Regions from separate parts of the Arthrobacter sp. 9E16 genome, predicted to be linked through region 2. Evidence: riboswitches for the same ligand, from Rfam matches in the RefSeq annotation. Region 2 holds a riboswitch; each other region holds the start of a gene.
What was found. Region 2 has a riboswitch for S-adenosylmethionine ahead of CXR00_RS03085 (hypothetical protein). Riboswitches for the same ligand answer to the same signal wherever they lie in the genome.

Region 1: another riboswitch for S-adenosylmethionine. It lies ahead of CXR00_RS08175 (flavin reductase family protein); the one in region 2 lies ahead of CXR00_RS03085 (hypothetical protein).
Region 3: another riboswitch for S-adenosylmethionine. It lies ahead of CXR00_RS06570 (LLM class flavin-dependent oxidoreductase); the one in region 2 lies ahead of CXR00_RS03085 (hypothetical protein).

Annotation. Positions count from the first base shown of each region.
Region 1 covers NZ_PJIU01000002.1:307,537-314,191, reverse strand. The annotation lists gene CXR00_RS08195 (replication-associated recombination protein A) at 1-1,085, opposite strand, end outside; gene CXR00_RS08190 (acVLRF1 family peptidyl-tRNA hydrolase) at 1,182-1,817, shown strand; gene CXR00_RS08185 (nitronate monooxygenase) at 1,861-2,964, opposite strand; gene CXR00_RS08180 (PhzF family phenazine biosynthesis protein) at 2,975-3,811, opposite strand; SAM riboswitch class IV at 3,916-4,033, shown strand; gene CXR00_RS08175 (flavin reductase family protein) at 4,088-4,594, shown strand; gene CXR00_RS08170 (hypothetical protein) at 4,815-5,435, shown strand; gene aspS (aspartate--tRNA ligase) at 5,546-6,655, opposite strand, start outside.
Region 2 covers NZ_PJIU01000001.1:655,938-662,592, reverse strand. The annotation lists gene CXR00_RS03105 (acetyl-CoA C-acyltransferase) at 1-891, shown strand, start outside; gene CXR00_RS03100 (enoyl-CoA hydratase/isomerase family protein) at 892-1,647, shown strand; gene CXR00_RS03095 (3-hydroxyacyl-CoA dehydrogenase family protein) at 1,647-2,495, shown strand; gene CXR00_RS03090 (tyrosine-protein phosphatase) at 2,505-3,233, shown strand; gene CXR00_RS03085 (hypothetical protein) at 3,187-3,573, opposite strand; SAM riboswitch class IV at 3,589-3,725, opposite strand; gene CXR00_RS03080 (LLM class flavin-dependent oxidoreductase) at 3,784-4,809, opposite strand; gene CXR00_RS03075 (alpha/beta hydrolase) at 4,883-5,434, shown strand; gene CXR00_RS03070 (ATP-dependent DNA ligase) at 5,457-6,536, shown strand; gene CXR00_RS03065 (SGNH/GDSL hydrolase family protein) at 6,555-6,655, opposite strand, start outside.
Region 3 covers NZ_PJIU01000001.1:1,354,198-1,360,852, reverse strand. The annotation lists gene CXR00_RS06585 (DUF1206 domain-containing protein) at 1-488, shown strand, start outside; gene CXR00_RS06580 (CoA-binding protein) at 493-912, opposite strand; gene CXR00_RS06575 (alpha/beta fold hydrolase) at 969-1,586, opposite strand; gene CXR00_RS06570 (LLM class flavin-dependent oxidoreductase) at 1,713-3,134, opposite strand; SAM riboswitch class IV at 3,170-3,284, opposite strand; gene CXR00_RS06565 (ABC transporter ATP-binding protein) at 3,681-4,505, shown strand; gene CXR00_RS06560 (aliphatic sulfonate ABC transporter substrate-binding protein) at 4,613-5,674, shown strand; gene CXR00_RS06555 (ABC transporter permease) at 5,740-6,498, shown strand; gene acs (acetate--CoA ligase) at 6,489-6,655, shown strand, end outside.

The DNA.
Region 1 (6,655 bases), on a different contig from region 2:
AGGATGATCCGGCCCTCCGGCATGCCGATCATCTGCACTGCCTGGGCGGCGGCGACGGCGGTCTGCAGCGCGGTGGGATCCGCCATGCCCACGTCTTCGGCCGCGGAAATCATCAGCCGGCGTGAAATAAAGCGCGGGTCCTCCCCCGCTTCCAGCATCTTGGCCAGGTAGTGCAGGGCGGCGTCCACATCGGAGCCGCGCAGGGATTTGATGAAGGCACTGGTGACGTCATAGTGCTGGTCCCCGGCACGGTCATAGCGCAGGGCCGCCACATCCAGTGCTTTCTCTGCGTCGCTCAGGGTGACCTCGGGGACGTCCTCACCCTCGGTGCGTTCGGAGTAGGCGACGCCGGCGGCAGCTTCCAGCGCGGTCAGTCCGCGGCGGGCGTCCCCGGCAGCCAGGCGCACCAGATGCTCCAGGGCTTCGTCGCTGAGGCGGACCCGTCCGGCCAGGCCCCGCTCATCCGTCACGGCCCGCAGCAGCAGTGCGGCAATGTCCTCTTCGGTGAGCGGTTTCAGGGTTAGGAGCAGGGACCGGGACAGCAGGGGCGACACGACGGAGAAGGAGGGGTTCTCCGTGGTGGCCGCCACGAGGACCACCCAGCGGTTTTCCACCCCGGGCAGCAGCGCGTCCTGCTGGGCCTTGTTGAACCGGTGAATCTCGTCCAGGAACAATACGGTGGTGATGCGGTGCAGGTCCCGGTTGGTGAGGGCCTCTTCCATGACGCGCCGGACGTCTTTCACGCCTGCGGTGATGGCGGAGAGCTCGACGAACTTTCGGCCGGAGCCGCGTGCGACCACATGGGCCAGGGTGGTTTTCCCGGTTCCGGGAGGACCCCACAGCATGACGGAAGACGGGCCGGCCGGACCGCGGTCATCGGCGGACTCAGCCAAAGTGCGCAGCGGAGATCCCGGCCCGAGCAGATGCTGCTGGCCCACTACTTCATCAAGGGTGCGCGGCCGCATCCGCACCGCCAACGGGCTGCGCGGACGCTTGGGGGCGCCGTCGTCCGTGCCGGCACCGAATCCCGCGCCGTCGCCGTCCGTGTCGGAGGTGTCGCTGTCGCTGCTGAACAAATCACTCACCTCACTAGGCTACTCGTGCCGTAGCGTAGGAGTTTGCCCGGCGGATGCCGGCTGCTGTCCGCCTTCCATGGGCAGTTTCACCAGGAGAATCCGGATATGCCTGCCACACGCAACACCTTCGTTTCCGCGCAGCGGCTGCCGGGCTGGCTGGACCGTCTGGCCGCCGGAGCCGGCGCGCTGGACATCACCCCCGAGCACGGTGGCCTTCATGTGTCCACCGCCAACGGCACCGAAGCCGACCTGTTGGCGCCGTGGCCTGACGATGGACGTCCGGGGCGAGGGGCCGACGACGTCGAACGCCTGGCCTCATTGGCCGGCCAGTCGCGGACGCTCGGGATTGTGCTGCTGCGCCGCGGCGGATACGCCGCGGGTGTTGCCCGGGAGGGCCGGCTGCTCGCGTCCAAAACCGGCAACCGCTATGTGCAGTCGCGCACTGCCGCGGGTGGCGGGTCGCAGCAGCGCTTTGCCCGGCGTCGGGCCAACCAGGCCGACGCGCTGGTGGAGACCGCAGCCGAGCAGGCCGCCCGAATTTTCACCGAACATCCGCCGGAGTATCTGGTGTTCGGCGGAGACCGTGTGCTGACCGAGGTGCTGGCGCGGCAGAAGATCTTCGCGCGGTGGAGCAACCTGACCCGGCTGCGTCCGCTCGATGTTCAGGACCCTAAACTGGCGGTGCTGGCTCAGGCTGCTAAGGATGCCTGCTCCGTTTTCATCCGAATTACGGTGCCCTAAGGCGCTTGGCCTGGAGCCGGGCCGTGCCGTGACGGGACCGCCCTCAGTCGGCCAGCCCGAACAGGCGGCGGAGAATCACCTGCGCCGGAGCTTCAGCGGCGTGCCGGAACCCTGTTCCGGCCCACAGGCTGACTCCTTCCGGATTGCCTGCCGCCGCGGCGGCGGCCCGGAGCGGGCTGGTGACGTGATTGATGTACGGGTACGCGTCCGGGGCATCCGGATAGGCACGCATGAAGTCATTGATCAGCCCCCTCGCCGGACGGCCGGAGAAGGCCCGGGTCAGCGCCGTACCTGGATCCCTGCGCCCCTGGATGGCATCCATCAACCCGCCGCGGTGCACCTTGCTGGTCCCGGCTTCGTCGCTGAGCAGCAGCAGGGTTCCCATTTGGACGGCACCCGCCCCGGCGGCCAGAGCTGCGGACGCGTCCTCCGGGGTGGAAATGCCTCCCGCGGCTACCAACGGAAGCGGGCAGGCTTCTCGAACCTGCTGCAGCAGGTCAGTTAAGGAGACCTTCCCCGGCACCTTCCCGCTGTCCAGGGTTCCCCGGTGTCCGCCGGCTTCCGGGCCCTGCACGCACAGGATGTTCGCTCCGGCAGCTGCCGCCGCGCGCGCCTCGCCGGCATCGGTGACCGTCACCACGCTGCAGATTCCCTGCGCGGCAAGTTCGGCAAAGACCGCCGGTTCCGGCAATCCGAAGGTGAAGGACACTACCGGGACCCGCTCCCGGAGGACCAGCTCCAGCTTGGCTTGCCAGGCGTCGTCGTCGTTGGGGTTCGGCATCGCGGGTTCGGGGACCGTGGTTCCGGCTGGCCCCTGTCCTGCTGCTGTGACCAGGTGCTCACGGAAGATCAGGGCCGCTTCGATTTTTCGAGCCCGGGCTTCCGCCTTCCCCGCAGCCTGATCCTGCGCGGCAACCGGGTAGGTGTTGGCAGCATCCGGAACGAAGAGGTTCAGGCCAAAGGGCCGGCCGCTCAGCCTGCGCAGCTGGGTAATCTGGTCCGCCACGGTGCCGGTGCTCTTGTAACCGGCGGCCAGGAAGCCGAGCCCGCCGGTCTCCCCCACAGCAGCAGCCAGCTCCGGGGTGGAAGGCCCCCCGGCCATGGGTGCACCGATAACCGGAAGGGCGAGCGAGTTTAGGGTGAACATGGTGCCCGATTTACAGTGTGACGGTGCCGTCAATGCAGGTGACCGTGGATCCGCCCACCCAGATCTTGCGGTCCCGGGTGAAGACCCGGACCCGGCCGGAGCGCTGGACGGCAGTGCCCTGGGTGACGACGTAGCGTTCCGGTGCCAGCGAGGCTCCGATCAGCCACTGGGCGAGTCCGGCATTGAGGCTGCCGGTGACCGGATCCTCTGCAATACCGAGACCCGGTACGAAGGCGCGCACTTCAAAGTCTGTTTCCGCGTCCGCCGGCTGCGCGCCAATGACGCCCACGCGCAGGTTGCCCATGATCACGGGATTCGGGTTCAGCGCCAGGACAGTTGCGGCGTCCCGGAGCAGCAGTCCCAGCCAGCCGGGTCCGTTGTCGATCCAGTTGGAGGCGAGGATTTGCTCCGGTTCCAGGCCCAGTGCCTGCCGGGCCTGGTCCAGGACATCGTCTTCCAGCGCACCGGAGCGCAGCAGGGGCGGAGCGGCAAACGCCGCGATCCCGGCATTGGCGTGCAGCGTCACGAGTCCTATGCCGCATTCCTGTACGACGACGTCGGGGTACCGGCGCTTGGCCCCGGTCTCCAGCCAGGCGTGGCACGTGCCCAGCGTAGGGTGTCCGGCGAAGGGAATCTCCCCGCCGGGGGTGAAGATCCGGACCCGGTAGTCGGCCCCGTCCACAGTGGGCGGCAGGACGAAGGTGGTCTCGGAAAGGTTGGTCCACCGGGCGAAGGAGGCCATCTCAGCATCCGTCAGCCCTTCCGCTTCGAGCACCACCGCCAGCGGGTTGCCCAAATACGGTTCGCTGCCGAAAACGTCCACCTGTTTAAACCACCGCTGTCTCATTCTTCACACTGTATCCCTTCATCCCCATGACTTTTATGAAGCGGAGTTTACGAACTGTGGCGGGGGTTTGTGTCCCGGTGCTGCCCGGCCTACGTTGGAGCAAGAATCAAGAGTTCCAGCCACGGGCCCTGGCCGGCTGGACGGCAACCCTCTCGCCGTAGCGGGGTGCTCCAGGTGACGATTCGGCCGCCCGGTTTCCAACCGGCCCGGCAAGTACCGCGCTTCGCTACCGACGTATCGGGTTACCGGGCGCTTGAGGCAGAGGATCTTTTGAGCATGGCACTTTTGACCGACCTTCAGCCCGCTGCATTGCGCCGGGCGTTCTCCCGTTTTCCGTCCGGCGTTGCCGCCCTGTGCGCGGTCATCGACGGCGAGCCGCAGGGCCTGGTTGCTTCTTCCTTCACGGTGGGCGTTTCCATGGATCCGCCGCTGGTGATGTTTGCCGTGCAGAACACGTCCCGCACATGGCCGGTGCTGCGGGGCTCGGCCCGGATTGGCGTGTCGATTTTGGGTTCCGATCACGAGGGCGTCTGCAAACAGATTGCGTCCAGGGCCGGAAACCGCTTCACCGGACTGGATCTGCACACGGATGACTCCGGATCATTGTTCCTGGACCGGGCCGCCCTCTGGCTTGAGTGCTCTGTGGAGAATGAGGTTCCGGCCGGGGACCATCAGGTGGTGCTGCTACGGGTGCACGGCCATGCCTCACACGACGATGCCCATGAGCCCCTGATATTCCACGGTTCAGCGTTTCGCCGTCTGGGCGTTCCCGAATTCGCCTGACCGGCAGAAATGTGTCGGCACCGGAAATACGGAGCCGGGAATTGTTTCCACGCGTTTATGACAGCGGCCGTCCGTTACCAATCCTTTACATTCGAAGCCGGCTCCACTATCGTTCTTCGGATTACTTCGGAAGGAAGTAGCGGAGATGACCAGAAACAGAAATGCCAATGGAACATCACGGAATAAGGCAAGGCCCGGCAGAGCGTCGGATTTGCCGTTTATGCATAAGGCCCTGCTTCCCGCAGCGGCGCTGGGTCTGGTGCTGACAGGATGCAGCGCCCAGGAGGAGCCCGAGGCCGCTTCCTCTAAACCGGCCACATCGTCAGCCACAGCCGGGGAGACCGCCACGGCCTCCCCCAAAGCCGGTTCGTCCAGCCGGAGCAGCATCGGCGTGGAACTGCCCCCGGGAAGCACGGAGCCTCCTGCCCCCAGCGACCCCGCCATGCTGGCACTGTTCCGGGCGGACAATCCCATCAGCCTCGAGAGCTACTTCCAGCAAAATCCCCAGGGGCGCCCTCTCAACGCCAGCCTCGTGCTCGAGGAACCCGGCACCGGGAGGAGCACCTTCGATCTGCCCGCGATGGAACCGGGGACCAGCTTCAGCGTGTACCTCACCTGTAACCAGCCCGGGGACTACAGCGTCGAGGTTCGGGACGCTGATTCAAACCCAGTGACCGCTTCCAGCAGCAACAATTGCAATTGGCCGGTCCTAACGTCTTTTGAACACATCGTCACACCCGATCAAACCCCGGCGTCCATCACAGTGGACGGGCCGGACGGAGATTACTGGCTTGTTGTCTACAATTTGCCGGTCCCCACTATGGCGCCCGCACCGGGCTAAAACAGGCTGCCGGAATAATTCACCCAAATTTAACGGCGCGTCGAAAGATGAAGGTGCCCGGCCGCATCAGCGGCCGGGCACCTTCATCATTCTGGAATCCTGCGAAAGACCTAGTCCTTCTTGGCGTCGTCCTTCTTGGCTTCAGCCTTCTTTTCCGGCTTGAAGTCCACGCCGGCTTCCTTGCGCTGCTGGGCAGTGATCGGAGCCGGAGCCTGGGTCAGCGGGTCATAGCCGCCGCCGGACTTCGGGAAGGCAATGACGTCGCGGATGGATTCGCTGCCCGAAAGCAGCGCGACCACACGGTCCCAGCCGAAGGCGATGCCGCCGTGGGGCGGTGCGCCGTACTTGAATCCTTCAAGCAGGAACCCGAACTTCTCCTGGGCGTCTTCCTGCGACAGGCCCATGACCTTGAAGACGCGCTCCTGCACATCGCGCTGGTGGATACGGATGGAGCCGCCGCCAATTTCGTTGCCGTTGCAGACAATGTCATAGGCGTAGGCCAGAGCCGATGCGGGATCCGTGTCGAAGGTGTCCATGAACTCGGGCTTCGGTGAGGTAAAGGCGTGGTGGACCGCAGTCCAGGCACCGCCGCCCACGGCCACGTCGCCCGCGGCAACGGCAGCGGAAGCCGGCTCGAACATGGGGGCGTCAACCACCCAGACAAAAGCCCAGTCATTCGGGTTGATCAGGCCGGTGCGGTGGCCGATCTCCACACGCGCTGCGCCGAGGAGTGCGCGTGCCTCGGTCTTTTCACCTGCGCCGAAGAAGATGCAGTCACCGGGCTTGGCGCCCACCTTCTCCGCCAGGTTTTCGCGCTCAAAGTCGGTGAGGTTCTTGGCAACGGGACCGGTCAGGGTGCCGTCTTCCTGCACCAGCACATAGGCCAGGCCCTTGGCGCCGCGCTGCTTGGCCCATTCCTGCCAGGCATCGAGTGTGCGGCGTGCCTGCGAGGCTCCGCCGGGCATGACGACGGCGCCCACGTAGGGAGCCTGGAACACGCGGAAGGTGGTGTCCTTGAAGAACTCGGTGAGTTCGGTCAGTTCCAGGCCGAAACGCAGGTCCGGCTTATCGGAGCCGTAGCGGGCCATCGCGTCCGCGTAGGTCATGCGCGGGATCGGCGTGGTGATGTCGACGTCGATCAGCTTCCACAGTGCCTTCACCACAGCCTCGCCCAGGGCGATGATGTCATCTTCCTCGACAAAGCTTGCTTCGATGTCCAG
Region 2 (6,655 bases):
GCGGACATTGTCATTGCCGGCGGCACCGAATCCATGAGCCGCGCGCCCTGGGTCACCGAAAAGCCCACCAAGGCCTTCGCCAAGCCCGGTGAAACCTTCGATACCTCCATCGGCTGGCGCTTCGTGAACGAACGCTTTACCTCCGGAGAACTCTCCCGCGACGGCAAGATGACGTACTCCATGCCGGAAACCGCCGAGGAACTGGCTGCCGTGGACGGCATCTCCCGCGAGGACGCCGACGCGTTTGCCGTCCGATCGCACGAGAACGCGCTGGCAGCCATTGCCGCCGGACACTTCAAGGACGAAATTGTTCCGGTCACCATCCGCGGCCGCAAGGGCGACACCGTGGTGGATACCGACGAGGGCCCGCGCGAGTGCACCACCGCCGAGGTGCTCGCCAAGCTGCGTCCCGTGGTCCGGCCCGGCGGCATTGTCACCGCCGGCAACTCCAGCACGCTGAACGACGGCGCGTCCGCGATCATCGTCGCCTCCGAGCGTGCCATCCGCGAGTACGGGCTCACCGCCCGGGCCCGGATTGTCGACGGCGCGTCCGCCGGAGTGCCGCCGGAAATCATGGGCATCGGCCCCGTCCCGGCCACGCAGAAAGTGCTCGCCCGCAGCGGCGTGAAACTTGCCGACATCGGCGCCTTTGAACTCAACGAAGCCTTCGCCACCCAGTCCCTGGCCTGCATCCGCCGGCTCGGCGTGAACGAAGACATCGTCAACAACGACGGCGGCGCCATCGCCCTGGGGCACCCGCTGGGTTCCTCCGGCTCCCGGATTGCCATCACGCTGCTGAACCGAATGGAACGCGAGGGTGCCTCCCGCGGCATCGCCACCATGTGCGTCGGCGTCGGGCAAGGCACCGCCATGCTGATTGAGGCCGTCTAAATGGGTGCCGACTACAGCTCCTTCACCACCCTGCAGGTCACCGACGGGAACGGGCGCGTCACCGCGGTCCTCAACCGGCCCGAGGTCCGCAACGCCATCGACGCCGCCATGGTCGAAGAGCTGCACCTGCTCTGCGCGGACTTGGAGGAGAACCCCCGGACCCTCATCCTTGCTGGAAGCAACGGGGTGTTTGCCTCCGGCGCGGACATTGCCCAGCTGCGCGAACGCCGCCGCGACGACGCCCTGCGAGGCATCAACTCCACTGTGTTTGCCCGGATCGCCAAACTACCGATGCCCGTCATCGCGGCATTGGACGGCTACGCCCTGGGCGGCGGGGCGGAGCTGGCCTTCGCTGCGGACTTCCGGATTGGAACACCCCGCGTCAAGATCGGCAATCCGGAAACCTCGCTGGGGATCCTGGCAGCCGCCGGCGCCAGCTGGCGGCTGAAGGAACTGGTGGGCGAACCGCTGGCCAAGGAGATCCTGCTGGCCGGACGGGTGCTGAACGCCGAGGAAGCGCTGGCCGCGCACTTGGTCACCGAGCTCGCCGAACCGGAAGACCTGCTGGCCGCCGCGCACGCCCTGGCGGACCGGATTGCCCGCCAGGACCCGCTGGCCGTCCGGCTCACCAAAACGGTGTTTGCCGCCCCGGCGGACGCCCACCCCGCCATCGACAATTTGGCGCAGGGGATTCTGTTTGAATCGCAGGCCAAGTTTGACCGCATGTCCGCATTCCTTGAGAGGAAGAAAAAGTAATGGCAGTTCCCTCCACGGTAGGAGTGCTCGGCGGCGGGCGGATGGGCGCGGGTATCGCCCACGCCTTCGTCACGGCCGGAGCAACGGTGGTGGTGGTGGAGCGCGACGACGACGCCGCCTCCGCCGCTTATGACCGCGTCTCCGGCGCACTGGCCAAGAGCGTCGAGCGCGGCACCGTTTCCGCGGGCCTGGCGGACCTGACCGCGCGTTTGTCCGTTTCCACGAACTATGCGGCGTTCTCCGGTGCCGGGTTGGTGGTGGAAGCAGTGCCGGAGGATTTCGGACTGAAGGCAGCAGCCCTGGTTGCGGTCGAGGAGCAGCTGGGATCCGAGGCCTGGCTGGCGTCCAACACGTCTTCACTGTCCGTCTCCGGCCTGGCGGAAAAGCTGCAGCGCCCGGAGCGGTTTTGCGGGCTGCACTTTTTCAACCCGGTGCCCGCCTCCACCCTGATCGAGGTGGTGCTGGGAAAGCAGACCTCCGAGGAGCTGGCTGAAGCCGCCGCCGCCTGGGCGCAGGACCTCGGCAAGACGCCCGTCGTCGTGAACGATGCCCCGGGCTTTGCCAGCTCCCGGCTGGGAGTGGCCATCGCCCTGGAAGCCATGCGCATGGTGGAGGAGGGCGTGGCCACGGCAGAGGATATCGATGCCGCCATGGTCCTGGGCTACAAGCACCCCACGGGACCGCTGCGGACCACCGACATTGTGGGTCTGGACGTGCGCCTGGGCATTGCCGAGTATCTTGCCGAAACCCTTGGTCCGCGGTTTGAACCGCCGCAGATCCTTCGGGACAAGGTGGCGCGCGGCGAGCTCGGCCGGAAGTCCGGCAAGGGCTTCTTCGACTGGTCCTAGAGTGGCGTGATGGGCAACCGGGATGTGGAGTGGGAAGGCGCGGCGAATGCCCGTGACCTGGGCGGCATCCCGGTTGCCGGCGGCGGCTCCGTGGCACCCGGCCGGATCTTCCGGATGGGCCGGTCCGAATGGCTCACTGAGCGGGGCTGGGCGCAGGCCCGCGAAGCAGGCGTCCGCACCGTCATCGACCTCCGCAACGACGTCGAGCAGGGCCGCCGGGACACCGACCCGGAGGTGGGCGCCGACGCCGCTGCCGGCATCACCTTCCTGACCCGGCCCACGCAGGAAGCGAACGATCCCGACTTCACCGCGCTCTGCGGCCCGTACATGGATTCACCCAAGTGGTATCGGGAGAACCTGCGCCGCTGGCCGGAGAAGATCGCCGCCGTCGTTCAGGCCCTCGCAGACGCCGACGACGGCGCGGTGGTGATCCACTGCTCCGCCGGCAGGGACCGCACCGGGCTCATCATTATGCTCCTGCTCCAGCTGGCCGGGGCATCGCCGGAGGCCATTGCCGATGATTATGAGCAGGCCGTACGCGGCATTAATGCCTTCCACGCCACGCAGGTGCATCCGCGGGAAAAGCCGCTGACCTCCGAGCAGGAAGACGCCCGGGTGGCCGACGGAAGGCGTGAACTGCTCCGCGCCCTGGACGGGCTGGACGCGGAACAGTACCTGCGCGACGCCGGGGTCAGCCCTGCTGTGCTGAAGCGGCTTCGGCGCCGGATGCTGAACTGAACCCGCTACACGGCCTGAGCTTTTCCGGCGTCGCCAAGTAGAAAAAAGAGCGCCGGGCCGGGCCGTCGAAACCGCCGGGGACCAGGAGCGAGGAGTACCGGGCGCACCACTGTGCCGCTCCGCCGGAACCAGCGAGGGCCAGGGCCAGCGTCGGCAGGTCATGGAACCACATCAGCTGCTGCCTGCCGTCCACGACCAGCTGGACGATGCCCAGGTCCAGGTCCACGTAGGCCTGGGCATCCACCCAGTCATCGAAGCCAACAAGCTTCTTGGCATGGATCTGATGGATGTTATGGCCGGGCCGGAAGCTGGCGCAGCGGGTGTCACTGGAAGTGCTCACAGCGTGTTCCTTTACAGGTTGTCCTTGCCTGCGCCGGGCGGCGTCAGGCCGCTTCGTCATCCGAACCACCCGCCGAACATGGGGTTGGTGTGAGGCCAGTCGGAGCTTTTACGGACCCGGATTCCTCCGGGCGTTGGCCACCTCTCGTGAAGCTGACACCACCATAGCGCATGCCGGTGACAGCCGGGAACCGCCGCCGTACGGGAGGCATCAGCGCCAGCCGGCCGCCGGCGCGACATGCTTCACGATGTTTTCCAGCAGCTGCACGTTGTAGTCCACGCCCAGCTGGTTGGGCACCGTCACCAGAAGCGTGTCCGCAGCCTGAACCGCGGCGTCCGCGGCAAGCTGGGCGGCAATGACGTCGGGTTCGCCAATGTAGCTCTTGCCGAACCGGGCCAGGCCGCCGTCGAGCCGCCCCACCTGGTCGCGACCCTCGGCCTGGGCGCGCAGCCCGAAATACCGGCGGTCGGTGTCGGTCACCAGCGGAATGACGCTGCGGCTGACGGAGACCCGCGGAGTCCCCTCATGTCCCGCATCGGCCCAGGCCTTGCGGAACACCGCAATCTGCTCGGCCTGGAGCTCATCGAAGGGAACTCCGGTATCCTCCGTCAGCAGGGTGGAGCTCATCAGGTTCATGCCCTGTTCGCCGGTCCACTTGGCCGTCGCCCGGGTTCCGGAACCCCACCAGATCCGTTCTGCGAGGCCCGGGGACTGCGGATCGATGGCCAGCGCGTCGGAACTGCCGGTCATCATCGGATCCGCGTTCGCCAAACCTGCACCGGCAATCGCAGCCCGGAACACCAGCGTGTGCTTGCGGGCCTCATCCGCATCGGTGCTGTCCCCGGTGGGAACGTAGCCAAATGCCTCATATCCGCGCAGCGCAGGCTCGGGTGAACCCCGGCTCAGGCCCAGCTGAAGCCTGCCGCCGCTGATCAGATCCGCGGCCGCCGCTTCTTCGGCCATGTACAGCGGATTTTCGTAGCGCATATCGATCACCGCCGTGCCCAGTTCAAGCCGGTGAGTCCGTGCGGCCATGGCGGACAGCAGAGGGAACGGCGCAGCGAACTGCGGGGCGAAGTGGTGGACCCGAAGGAAGGCTCCGTCAATGCCCGCTTCCTCGGCTGCCACCGCCGTTTCGACGGTCTGCAGCAGGGCGTCCCTGGCGGTGCGGACAAAGGAACCCTGCACGTCGCGGTAATGTCCAAAGGACAGGAAACCGATCTTCTTCATGTTCATTGACAGCACCGGTTTCCGAGCAGATATTCCCGGCTGCCGGCTCCCCGGCACCACAGGATGAGAGGCGAACAGCATGCACCTGACCATGGTCCCCGGGATTGGCGGCTCCAATGATGAGCACTGGCAAAGCCGGTGGCAGGACGGTGCCGCGGACGTGTCCCGGATTTCGCCGTCGTCGTGGGATGACCCGAACCTGGAGAACTGGATGGACGCGCTCGACGACGCCGCCGGCTCCCGCGGCGGTGACACCATCCTCGTGGCCCACAGCCTGGGCTGCCTGGCCTCCGCCGAGTGGCTGCTGCGCAACCCGAAAGGCGCCCGGGGTGTGCTGCTGGTGGCGCCGCCGGATCCGGCCGAGCCGGCCTTCCCGGACACTGCCGGATCTTTCCGGGACCCGCGGTTGGAGCCGCTTCCGGTGCCCGGACTGCTGGTTGCCAGCGAAAACGATCCCTACTGCACCCTCCCCGGAGCACGGCTGCTGGCCCAGGCCTGGGGTGTCCCCGTGATCGACGCCGGAGCACTGACCCACATCAATGATGAAAGCGGCATCGGGAACTGGCAGCAGGGCCGGGACCTGCTGACCGCGTTTGCCGCGGGGCTGGGCGTTTCCATTCCCCTCGACTGAAAACCGGGTAAGAATGGGGCCCATGAAACTTCCGGTAATGCCGCCCGTAGCCCCCATGCTGGCCAAAGCCGTGACTGCGCTGCCCGAGGGGGACTACTCCTATGAGCCCAAGTGGGACGGTTTCCGCTCCATCATTTTCCGGGACGGTGATGAGTTGGAAATCGGCAGCCGCAACGAAAAGCCGATGACCCGGTACTTTCCGGAACTGGTGGACGCGCTCAAGACCAACCTTCCGCAGCGCTGCGTGGTGGACGGCGAGATTATCCTGATCAGCGAATCAGGGAAGCGGCTGGACTTTGAGGTCCTGCAACAGCGCATCCATCCGGCGGCCAGCCGGGTGAAACTGCTGGCCGAAAAAACACCGGCGGCCTTTGTTGCGTTTGACCTGCTGGCGCTGGACGACACCGGTTTCATGGACCGGCCGTACGCGGCGCGCCGGAGCGCACTGGAAGCCGCGCTTGCCCACGCCGCCGCACCCGTTTATCTGACCAGTCGCACCACCGATCCAGGCACCGCGCAGCGCTGGTTCAGCGAGTTCGAGGGTGCCGGCCTGGACGGCATCGTGGCCAAACCCCTGACGGATCCCTACCAGCCGGGCAAGCGCACTATGGCGAAGTACAAGCATGAGCGGACCGCTGACTGCGTGCTGGCCGGCTACCGGGTGCACAAATCCGGGCCGGACGCCGTCGGCTCGCTTTTGCTGGGCCTCTACAACGACGCCGGCGAACTCACCAACGTGGGGGTGGCCGGCGCGTTCAGCATGGCCCGCCGGCGTGAACTGTTCGCTGAACTGCAGCCGCTGGTGTCGGATTCGGCAGACCACCCGTGGACCGCCGACAAACAGGACACCGGAACGCGCACGCCCCGCAACTCCGAGGGCAGCCGCTGGAGCGGCGGCAAGGACCTGTCCTTTGTACCGCTGCGGCCCGAGCGCGTGGTGGAGGTCAAGTATGACCACATGGAGGGGGAGCGGTTCCGGCACACCGCCCAGTTTCTGCGCTGGCGGCCGGACCGCTCCCCGGACTCGTGCACCTACAGCCAGTTGGAGGAGCCGGTGAAGTTTGACCTGGCGGAAGTGCTGACCGCACCGGCCGGGACGTAGTTTGAGCCTGCCTCTCAGTCAGCGGCGTCCGCGGCAGTGCCCCTTGCCTCCCTGGGCCGGGCGCTCCACGTCCACTGCGGCGGTAATGGCGGCGAAGTAGCCCTCGCTGTATCCGGTGG
Region 3 (6,655 bases), 700 kb from region 2:
CCCAGGCCATCACCTACGGTGCCATCGGCGTATCCTTCGGCACCGTAGCCCTGGGCGGCGGCACGGACAGCGGCGAGAGTTCCGCAGGCTGGAGCGCCAAGCTGATGGCGCAGCCGGCGGGCGCCGTCCTGCTGGGCCTGGTGGGACTTGGCATCGTCGGTGTTGGCGGCTATTTCATTTTCAAGGGCGCCACCGGACGTTTCCGCAAGGATTTGACGGCGATTCCGGCGGGCATCTGGGACCGCGCCGTCACCATTACCGGCACGCTGGGCTTTGTCGCCAAGGGAGTGTCCCTGGCTATTCTGGGCCTCCTGGTGATGGTGGCCGCTTTCACGGCCGACCCGGTGAAGTCCACCGGGCTCGACGGCGCACTCCGCGCCCTGCGCGAGCAGCCCTTCGGCGTGCTGGCGCTGGGAGCCGTGGGCGCCGGAATGATCTGTTACGGGTTGTACACCGGGATCCTGCGCGCCCGGTTCGCCAAGCTGTAACGGGTCAGAGACCGAACCGGGGAGCTTCGATGACGGGACAGGTATCCATCACCACGTCCAGCCCGGCGTCGGCCGCCCGCTGCGCCGCTGCCTCGTCGATCACGCCCAGCTGGAGCCACACCGCCTTGGCGCCTGCCTCGATGGCCTGGTCCACTATGTTCCCGACACGGGAGGAATTCACGAAGCAGTCAACGACGTCGATCTGTCCGGGGATTTCGCTGAGCTGCCGGTAGCCTTTGTTGCCGTGGACATCGTCTCCCTTCAGGCTCACCGGGATGATTTCCATTCCGAGGTGGTCCTGGATGTAACGGGAGACGCCGACGGCGGTGCGGCGCGGATTGTTGGACAGGCCCACCACCGCCCAGCGGGCGCCCTTGTTGGTCAGAAGTGCTTCGACAACTGCGGGGTTATTGACGTGTGTCATCTGCCGTCCTTCGGTGGGCTCTGGATCGGGCACCAGCTTACGCCCGGCTGCGTGCCTCAGCTCAGGAAAGATTCGATGGCATCGGCCAGGGCGGTCTCCGGCACACTGGCCGTGCTGCCTTCCAGCAGCTGGAACTCCCCTTCCTCCAGGGCATCGGCGGCCCGCCGGGCCAGATCCTGCGTTTCGTTGCCGCTGGCGCTCCCTGCCAGCACCAGCACGGGCACCTGCACACCGCCGAGTCCCTCAAGTTCCGTCTGCAGCACCAGCATCTCGTCTTCACCCTCCTCCAGGGCCAGGGTCGGCTCCAGCGCGACAACCCGCGTGATGACGGCGGACTCCTCGGCGGCGCGCAGCGCCAGGAAGGCACCCGACGCGAACCCGTAGAGGTCTGCCCTTCCGCCGGCCACCTGCACCACTGCCAGCAGGTCATCAACGTCGGACTCGGCCGTGTACTCCTCCCCCACGTCGCTTTCACCCAGTCCGCGCCGGTCATACGTGTAGACGGTGTGGTTTCCGGAGAGCAGCTGCGCCAGGGCCCGGGTACTGGAACTGTTGCGGTCAGCTGTCAGCGGATCCACGATCACCAGGGGCGGACCGTCGCCCTGCCGGGACCAGGCGATGCGGGTGCCGTCGGCGGAAAGGGCCATGCCGGTGGCGCTGGGTGAGGGTTCCATAGCCGACTCCTGCTCGCTAAAGGGTTCACTGCGCGGACCCTTCAAACGTAAGGAGGCAGTCCGTCCCCGGTCAATGGCCCCGCCCGGAACCCGCCCCGCAAACCTCCGGCCGGACGGCGGAACCCCTCAGCGTGCCGGAATCCCTGCCGGCTGAAGCCGGAAGGACGCACCGCGGTGGTTTTCGGGCAGCTTGTCACCGGCACCGAAGAGCTTGTGGCGCAGCGTCCCCGGGGTATATTCCGTCCGGTAGGCACCGCGCTTCTGCAGCTCCGGCACCACAAATTCCACCACGTCCTCGAAGGTACCCGGGGTAATGGCGTAGGCCAGGTTGAAGCCGTCCACATCGGTCTCTTCCACCCACCGGATCAGCTCCTCGGCGACGTCGGACCCCGAGCCCACCAGCCGCGGACCCAGCCCGCCGATCCCCGCGGATTCGGCGATGTCGCGCACCGTCCAGGGTTCGCCGTCGTCCTTCGCTTTTTGGAAGTTGTCCGCGGCAGACTGGATCGCATTGGACTGCACATTGCCCAGCGGCTCGTCCAGGTTGTAGGTGGACAGATCCACGCCGAGCCAGCCGGACATCAGGGCCAGGGCACCCTCGTCGCTGGCGTACCGCTGGTAGTCCACATGCTTGGCTTCGGCTTCCTCGGATGTTGCCGCGGTGATGATGGTCAGCAGCGTGTAGATCCGGATGGAGTGGCGGTCCCGGCCGGCGGCTTCGGCGGCATCACGAATCCGGGTGACCGTGGCCCTGAGCTTTTCCTTCGTGGGGGCGCCCACGAAGACGGCCTCGGCATTGCCGGCGGCAAAGGCAATGCCCCGCGGCGAGGCGCCGGCCTGGAAGATCACCGGGGTGCGCTGCGGTGACGGCTCACTGATATGGATGCCGGGAACCTTGAAGTACTTGCCCTCATGGTTGATGTCATGCACCTTCGCCGGGTCGGTGAAGATGCCGCTGTCCTTGTCCCGGACGACGGCGTCATCCTCCCAGGAGCCTTCCAGCAGCTTGTAGATCACCTCGAGGTATTCATCCGCGTGGTTGTAGCGCTCGTCGTGCTCAAGCTGGTCTTCGGCACCCATGTTGCGGGCCGCCGAGGGCAGGTAGCCGGTGACCACGTTCCAGCCGACCCGGCCGTTGGTGAGGTGGTCCAGGGTGGAGAGGCGCCGCGCGAAGGGGTAGGGGTGTTCATAGGCTGTTCCCGCGGTGATGCCGAAACCGAGGTGCTCGGTGACCAGTGCCATGGCGGAGACCAGCAGCAGCGGGTCATTCACCGGCACCTGGGTGCCCTGCCGCAGTGTGGCCTCGTTGGAGTTTCCATACACGTCATAGGTGCCCAGGACGTCTGCGATAAAGATGCCGTCAAACAATCCGCGCTCGCAGGTTTGGGCCAGGTTGGCCCAGTAGCGGAGATCCGTGTAATTCGCGGACTGGTCCTGCGGATGGCGCCACAGTCCCGGAGACTGATGGCCCACGCAGTTCATGTCAAAGGCGTTGAACCGGATCTGCCGCCGGCTGTTCTGAGGTGTTGAGGAAGATGATTCGGACACGGGGAAATCCTTCGGGACGGGACGCACCCGCTGGGGCGCCGTACTTGCCGTTCGCGGACGCGACACGGCCGGATCCTCATCTGGGGCACCCCGCTACGGAAAGAGGGTTGCCGCCCAACCAGCCAGAGCTTTGCGTTGGGACTCATGATCCTTCGCCACCAGTATTTGCACAGCGGAACAGGCAAGGAAAGAACATGACCCCGTGTGAACGGATTTATGACCCCGCATGACCACTGGTTGGCAGCATTCCCCATCCTGTCCCAGACTCCACAGATAGCCTGGCCTCCACTCCCCCGCCGGCGCCCCCGCCGGCACAGGCGGCGTCGAAATATTACGCGGGGGACTTGCCGGTTTCCGCAATCGCGCGTTTAGTTGCTCTTGACCATCCCGAGCGGCTGAGAGACCTGGATCAGTGAAGCCGCAGCAACCCTGGTTGCCGTACCTCCTCCTTGAGGGACGGCAATAGCGAGGACAACACCGCAGGAGGCCTCCCGGCCCAAGGCGTTATCCGTAGGGTGCTACTGCCAGGACCGATGGAGAGTTAACATGACCGCTCTGGCTTCACAGTCCCCTGCCGCCGCGCCGCCCCAAACGCGCGCCGCCGGTTCCGCCCTTCCCGTTGCCTTTTCCTCCCTCGGCCGCGCATTCGGCTCCGGCGGTGAAACCCACCAGGTGCTGCGGGACATCACCTTTGACGTACATGCCGGCGAAGTCCTGGCCATCCTGGGCTCCAGCGGCTGCGGAAAGTCCACGCTCCTGCGGGCCGCAGCCGGCCTGGACGCTCCAACCAGCGGGGAAGTCCGGATCAACGGAACACCCGTGCGCGGCATTGATGACCGGTGCGCCGTCGCGTTCCAGGAACCGCGGCTGCTGCCCTGGCAAACCCTGCAGGCCAACATCGCCATGGGCCTGCCCAAGGGCATCAGCGCCAAGAACGGCAAGGCCAAGGTGGCCGAACTGCTGGAGCTGGTGGAACTGGCCGCATTCGCCAAACACCGTCCCCGGGCAGTTTCCGGTGGCATGGCGCAGCGCGCTTCTCTTGCCCGGGCCCTGGCCCGCACGCCCGGCGTGCTCCTGCTGGATGAACCGTTCGGTGCACTGGATGCCCTGACCCGGCTGAAGATGCAGGACCTGCTGCTCGCGGTTCACCGGGCCACCCCCACCACGGTGCTGCTGGTAACCCACGACGTGGACGAAGCCCTCCAGCTGGCAGACCGCATCATCGTCCTGGGCAGGGAGCCCGGTGCTGCCGGAGCCACCATTACGGACACCATCACCGTGCCCGGCCCGCGCCCGCGGAACCGCGCCTCGGCCGAGCTGGCCCGAATGCGCGGCGAGCTCCTGGCCCGCCTCGGCGTCGACCGCCACTAAAACTTCTCCCGGCGTCACCCCTCTAAGGGCCGCTACCCCCGCCGTTCTGCGCCCATTTTGCGCATGAACCGCGATGCCTCGCAGCCAACTCATCAGAAAGAATCCCCATGAACAGCCGTTCCCTCAGTTCCCCCTCAGCTTCCCGCACCGCGCTCAAGACCCTGGCCGCAGCCGCCGCCGCAGCTTCCCTGCTGCTGACCGGTTGCGTGGCAGGCGAGGATTCCGATGCCGCCGCCGACGCCGGCGCGGCCGACGGAGGAACCCTCACCCTCGACTTCGCCACCTACAACCCGCTCAGCCTGATCATCAAGGACCAGGGCTGGCTGGAATCCGCCCTCGCCGACGACGGCGTCACGGTGGAGTGGGTGCAGTCGGCCGGCTCCAACAAGGCCAATGAAAACCTGCGCTCCGGGGCGATCGACGTCGGTTCCACCGCAGGGTCCGCAGCGCTGCTGCACCGCGCCAACGGATCCCCGATCAAGGCCATCGACATTTTCTCCCAGCCGGAATGGGCGGCCCTGGCGGTGGGCGCCGACTCGGACATCACCTCCGTGGCGGGCCTCAAGGGCAAGTCCGTGGCGGCCACCAAGGGCACCGACCCCTACTTCTTCCTGGTCCAGGCCCTGGACGAAGCCGGACTGAGCCTGGACGACGTCACCGTGGAACAGCTGCAGCACGCAGACGGCCGGAGCGCCCTGGAAAACGGATCAGTGGATGCCTGGGCAGGGCTGGACCCGATCATGGCGGGTGCCGAACAAAACGGTGCCCGGTTGATCCACCGCAACCTGGACTTCAACACCTACGGCATCCTTGCCGCCAACGAATCCTTCCTCAAAGAGGATCCGGAACTCGCTCAGACAGTGGTCAACGCCTATGAGAAGGCCCGCGCGTGGGCTGCTGAAAACCCGGAGGAAACGGCGCAGATCCTGGCCGATGTTGCCGGCCTGGACCTGGCGGTGGCCCAGACCGTGGTGCTGGAACGCAGCAACCTGGACGTTGACCCCGCACCGGGTGAGGCCCAGCGCAGCGTGCTTGAGAAAATCGGCCCCACACTGGTGGAAACCGGGGACGTCGCCGGCCAGGACGCCGTGGACAAGGCACTGGACGGCCTGTTCGATGACTCCTTCGTGAAGTCCGCTGATCCCGAGTCCATTTCGGATGCACAGTGAGTTCGGCCCTGAAGACCCCGGCATCCGCGAGCGCCGGTGCCGGGAATGCAGCGCCGGCCGGCACCATCCTGGCCAGCCGCTGGACCCGCGCGGGCCTGGGCCTGGTGGTTCCCGTCCTGGTACTGGCCGCCTGGCAGATCAGCACAGCCGCCGGAATCTTCAGTCCGGTCCAGCTGCCCTCGCCGTCGGCCGTCTACACTGCCGCAGCTGACCTGATCGGCCGCGGCCAGCTGGGCAACCACGTGGCCATCTCCACCCAGCGGGTGCTCATCGGTTTCGCCGCCGGCGGGCTGCTGGGCCTGGCCCTGGGCGCCGTGCTGGGGCTGTCCCGCCTGGCCGACATCCTGCTGGGTCCGATGATCGGCGCACTGCGTGCCGTGCCGTCGCTGGCCTGGGTCCCCCTGCTGATCCTGTGGCTGAAGATCGGCGAGGACTCCAAAATCACGCTGATTGCGATCGGTGCCTTCTTCCCGGTGTTCACCACCGTGTCACTGGCCCTGCGCCACGTGGACCGGAACCTGGTGGAGGCCGCCCGCGCCTTCGGACTCAACGGGCTGAAACTCCTGACCACGGTGCAGCTGCCCGCCGTCGTTCCGGCGGTATTCTCCGGGCTGCGGCTGGCGCTGGCACAGTCCTGGCTGTTCCTCGTGGCCGCGGAACTCATCGCCTCTTCCATGGGGCTGGGCTTCCTGCTGACCGATTCGCAAAACAACGGGCGCACCGACCGGCTGCTGCTGGCCATCATCCTGCTGGCGGTGATCGGCAAGATTACCGACGCCCTGCTGGGACTGGCCGAAAAGAAGGCGGTGGCCAAATGGGCCTGAGCACAACACTGCAGGAAACACTCGAAGAAGCACTGCAGGATGTGAAGAGCTCGGCGGCGGACCCAACCACCGAAACCGAGCGGATCGCCTTCTGGGAGGCGGCAGCCCGCCGGCTGCAGTGGGAGCAGCCCTGGCACACGGCGCACACGTTTACCCC